DNA from 2 places in the Oryzihumus sp. genome. Region 1 is predicted to be linked to the other one. Evidence: riboswitches for the same ligand, from Rfam matches in the RefSeq annotation. Region 1 holds a riboswitch; the other holds the start of a gene.
What was found. A riboswitch is a leader RNA that binds a small molecule or an ion and turns the genes downstream of it on or off. The one in region 1 is predicted to bind thiamine pyrophosphate.
Positions count from the first base shown of each region.

Region 1 (2,191 bases):
CGCCTCACCGGGGTCGGTGTCGCCCTGCCCGACGTGGGCGCCCTGCGCCCCGATCGCCTCGACCAGGTGCACCGCGTCGTTGACGACCAGGGGCACGCCGGTGCCGGCCAGCTCCCGGGCGACGGCCCGGCCCAGGGTGACCAGCTCGGCGTCGTCGGCGGCGGGGTCGCGCAGCTGCACCACGGTCACCCCGGCGGCGACGGCGGCGGATACGGTGGCCGGCACCCCCAGGGTGCCGCACAGGCGGGTGTCGGTGACCAGGTAGAGCGACAGGTCAAGCGGCGGGCGGCTCATCGGTCAGCCCAGCTGGACCCGCTCGGTGAGCGCGTCGGGGGTCAGCGCGGCCAGCTCGTCCAGCAGCGCCACGGCGAAGGACCCCGGGCCGGCGGTGCGCGCCGCGGCCTCGTCGGCGGCGACGGTCAGCGTCGCCGTGGCGGCGGTCGCCGCGAGCAGCGGATCGTCCACGCACCCGGCGAACGCGGCCATCAGCGCCCCGAGGGCGCAGCCGACCCCGGTGACCCGGGTCAGCCACTCGTGCCCGTTGGCCACGGTGACCAGGCGCACACCGTCGGTGAGGTGGTCCACCGGCCCGCTGACGGCGACCACGGTGCCGTGGCTGCCCGCCAGGGTGCGGGCCGCGTCGAGCGCCGCCTCGGGGGAGTCCAGGCTGTCCACGCCCTTGCCCCCGGCGCCGCCGGCGAGGGCCATGACCTCCGAGGCGTTGCCGCGGACCACGGCAGGGGCAGCGACGGACAGCAGGCGCAGCGCGATCCCGGTGCGCCACCGCAGCAGGGGGCCGACCGCGACCGGGTCCAGCACCCACGGGGTCCCGGCCCGCCCGGCGGCGGCGACCGCCTGCTCCATCGCCGCGGCGGTCTCGCCGTAGGGCGTGCCGACGTTGACCAGGACACCACTGGCCACCCCGGCGAAGGCCCCCGACTCCTCGGGGTTGTCGACCATGGCCGGGGCGGCGCCGGTGGCCAGCAGCAGGTTGGCCGTCCACTGGGCGACGACGATGTTGGTCAGGCACTGCACCAGGGGCGAGCGCTCGCGCAGGGTGGCGAGGGCGTCGCCGACGGCGGCGGCGGTGAGAGGGGAGACGGGCGTGGTCGCGACCATGACGGTGACGTCCCTTCGCTAGTGCGAGCTAGATCAGGTTCAACGGGTGTGTTCTCAGCCGGTGCGGACCGGCACCCCGCGTCGGCGGCGACTCTAGCCGAGCACCCTGCTACGCCCGCCTCGCCCCTTTGCCCGATGACACCCGGCGGAGCGGGGCATAGGGCGGAAGGGCAGGGGCGAGGGCACTCGCCCGAACCCGTCGCGAACCCGACCCTGGAGGTCTGCCATGCACCCCGTCGACGACCGCGCCCTGACCGACCTGCGCACCAGCGTCGGGGGGACGGTGCTTCAGGAGGGGGATGAGGAGTTCGACGACGCCCTGGAGAAGGCGGTCTGGAACGGCGACATCCACCGGCGTCCCGCGCTTGTCGTCGAGGCGATCAGTGCCCGCGACGTCGCCACGGTCATCGCCTTCGCCCGCGAGCACCGGCTCGACCTGACCGTGCGCGGGGGTGGGCACAGCTTCGCCGGGCACGCGGTCTCCGAGGGCGGGCTGATGCTCGACCTCGGCCCGCTCGACCGGGTCGACGTCGACCCGAGGGCGCGTCGCGCGCGGGTCGGCGGCGGGGCGCGCTGGTCCGACCTGGACGCCGCGGCGGCCGCTCACGGCCTGGCGGTCACCGGTGGCTTCGTCAGCCACACCGGGGTCGGCGGCCTGACCCTCGGCGGCGGCATGGGCTGGCTCACCCGACGGTGCGGCCTGACCTGCGACAGCCTCGTGTCCGCGCAGGTCGTCACCGCCGACGGCCGCACCGTGACCGCCTCGGCCGACTCCGAGCCGGACCTGTTCTGGGCGCTGCGCGGCGGCGGCGGCAACTTCGGGGTGGTGACCTCGTTCGAGTTCGCCCTCCACGAGGTCGACCAGCTGGCCAACGTCGGGTTGTTCTTCTGGGCGCCGCAGGACGCGCGCGAGCCGCTGCGTGCCGCGGCCCGCGTCATCCCTGCCCTGCCCCGGGAGTACGGCGCGTTCATCGGTGGGCTGACCACCCCGCCGGCGCCGTTCGTGCCCGTCGAGCGCCAGGGGACGACGGCGTTCGTCGTGGGCGTGATCGGCTGGGGTGCGCCCCACGAG
Region 1 is NZ_JBTCWL010000058.1:13,055-15,245, reverse strand. It holds gene thiE (thiamine phosphate synthase) at 1-294, opposite strand, end outside; gene thiM (hydroxyethylthiazole kinase) at 298-1,119, opposite strand; TPP riboswitch at 1,113-1,208, opposite strand; gene ACXVGS_RS14475 (FAD-binding oxidoreductase) at 1,346-2,191, shown strand, end outside.

Region 2 (2,191 bases), on a different contig from region 1:
GCCCCGGCGCGCTCGAGCTCGGCGACCTCCTCGCGCAGCCGGGAGGCCTCGGACCGCAGGGACTCCGACTCCTCGTGGGCGGTGCGCCGCACCTCGTCGGCCTCGTCGCGCGCGCGTGCGCGAAGCTCCTGGGCCTCAGCCTCCACCTGCGCCATCAGCAGGTCGACATGCTCCTGAGCACGGGAGAGCAGGTGCACCGCGGGATCGACGCCCATCTGGTCCATCAGGGTCGCTCCGCAGGGTGTGGGGTGAGGATCGCCGGGAATAGTCTCAAACCGTCGCAACCCCGACAAGGGCGGGTCTCACATCGGAGCACACGCCTCAGCTGACCTCGTTCAGGCCCTTGGGCCGGTGTCCCGCGGACTCGGTGTAGTAGCGCGCGGCCTTGCGGGTCGCCAGCAGGCGCGCGACACCCACGACGGCACCGGACGCGACCGCCCAGCCGACCGCCTCGGGCCACGACACCTCGGGGTCCTCCGGGTTGGCCGGAGGCTCCTTGCCGGTCGCCGTCTTCCAGGCCGCCGTGACCAGCTTCTTGGCCACGATGCCGGCCCCGACGGCGGCACCGGTGCCGAGGACCTTCCATGCCACTGCGCCCACGCCGAACCTCCTCGATGGTCGGGCCTTGCAGACCTCGAGCCTGTCACGCCCACGGGTGTACCGTCATCTGCAGAACGACAGGGGAGCGCCCTGAGCGCTGAGAGTGCGGTTCGCCGCAGACCCTCGAACCTGCTCCGGTTAGCACCGGCGAAGGGAGTCGGGAAATCTCAGGTGCGTGCCCGGCATACCTGCGTGTGGCACGCCAGACGCCGGTATGCCGGGTGCGCACCTCCCCGAGGTATCCACAGGACACCACGGGAGAAGGAACACCACCCATGACCACGCACCAGACCCCGGTGGGCGCCGTCGCGTCCGCCCGCACCACCATCCCCGCCTCGGGCCGGCTCCTGGCCTGGCGGGGTGTCGACCTGCTGACCGCCGCGATGCTCGCGGTGGCCTTCGGCGTCGTCTTCTGGGGGTTCGACACCGTCGTCTACCCCCTCATCAGCACCGCCACGGCCGGCTTCCCGCCCGCCGGTGAGCTCTCGCTCGGCGTCTGGCTGGTCCCGGCGGTCGTCGGCGGCCTCGTCGTGCGCCGCCCCGGCGCCGCGCTGTTCACCGAGCTCGTCGCCGCCAACGTCGAGCTGTTCCTCGGCAACAAGTGGGGCATCGCGGTGCTCCTCTCCGGCGTGCTCCAGGGCCTGGGCGTCGAGCTGGTGCTCGCCGCCGTCCGCTGGCGCCGGTTCGGCCGGGTCGTCGCGGCCCTGGGCGGCGCGCTCGCGGCCGTGCTGGAGATCGTCGGCTACGAGTGGTGGTCCTACGTGCCGGACTACTCGCCGACCTGGAAGGTGCTCTACCTGCTCTTCGGTGTCGTCTCCGGCGCGCTCGTCGCCGGTCTCGGCGGTTGGGCGCTGGTCCGTGCCTTGGCCCGCTCCGGCGCGCTCAACGCGTTCCCGCCCGGTCAGGAAGTCCGTGAGCACCACCTCTCCTGACCGTCTCGGCACCCCGGTCGCCGCAGGCTCGCGGGTCGAGGTCGACCGGCTCACCTGGCGTCCGTTCGGGCGGCGCGAGCCTGTGCTGGCCGACCTGTCACTGACCCTCGAGCCCGGCGAGCGCATGCTGCTCGCCGGGCCGAGCGGCTCGGGCAAGTCGACGCTGCTGCGGGCCCTGGCCGGTGTGCTGACAACGACCGAGTCCGGGGACCTGACCGGCTCGGTGCTGGTGGACGGGGCCCCGCCGGCCGGTGCCGCGGTGGGCCTGCTCGTGCAGGACCCCGCGGACGCCTCGGTGGCCGGACGGGTCGGGCGCGACGTGGCGTTCGGCCCGGAGAACCTCGGTATGCCGCGCCCCGCCATCTGGGCCCGGGTCGCCGACGCGTTGCGCTCGGTGGGGTTCCCGCACGGGGTGGACCGGGCCACCAGCGCCCTCTCCGGCGGGGAGGCCCAGCGCCTGGCCCTGGCCGGGGTGCTCGCCCTGCGGCCCGGCCTGGTGCTGCTGGACGAGCCCACCTCGATGCTCGACCCGTCGTCGGCGGCCGTGGTGCGCGCGGCCGTCCTGGACGCGGTGGTGGATGCCGGCGCGACCCTGGTGCTGGTGGAGCACCAGGTCGAGCCGTGGCTGGACCTGGTCGACCGTGTCGTCGTGCTCGACG
Region 2 is NZ_JBTCWL010000059.1:3,898-6,088, reverse strand. It holds gene ACXVGS_RS14570 (hypothetical protein) at 1-224, opposite strand, end outside; gene ACXVGS_RS14565 (DUF4235 domain-containing protein) at 322-600, opposite strand; TPP riboswitch at 670-773, shown strand; gene ACXVGS_RS14560 (ECF transporter S component) at 876-1,532, shown strand; gene ACXVGS_RS14555 (ATP-binding cassette domain-containing protein) at 1,513-2,191, shown strand, end outside.
Region 2: it holds a riboswitch for thiamine pyrophosphate, as region 1 does, so the genes downstream of both, ACXVGS_RS14560 (ECF transporter S component) here and thiM (hydroxyethylthiazole kinase) in region 1, are expected to answer to the same signal.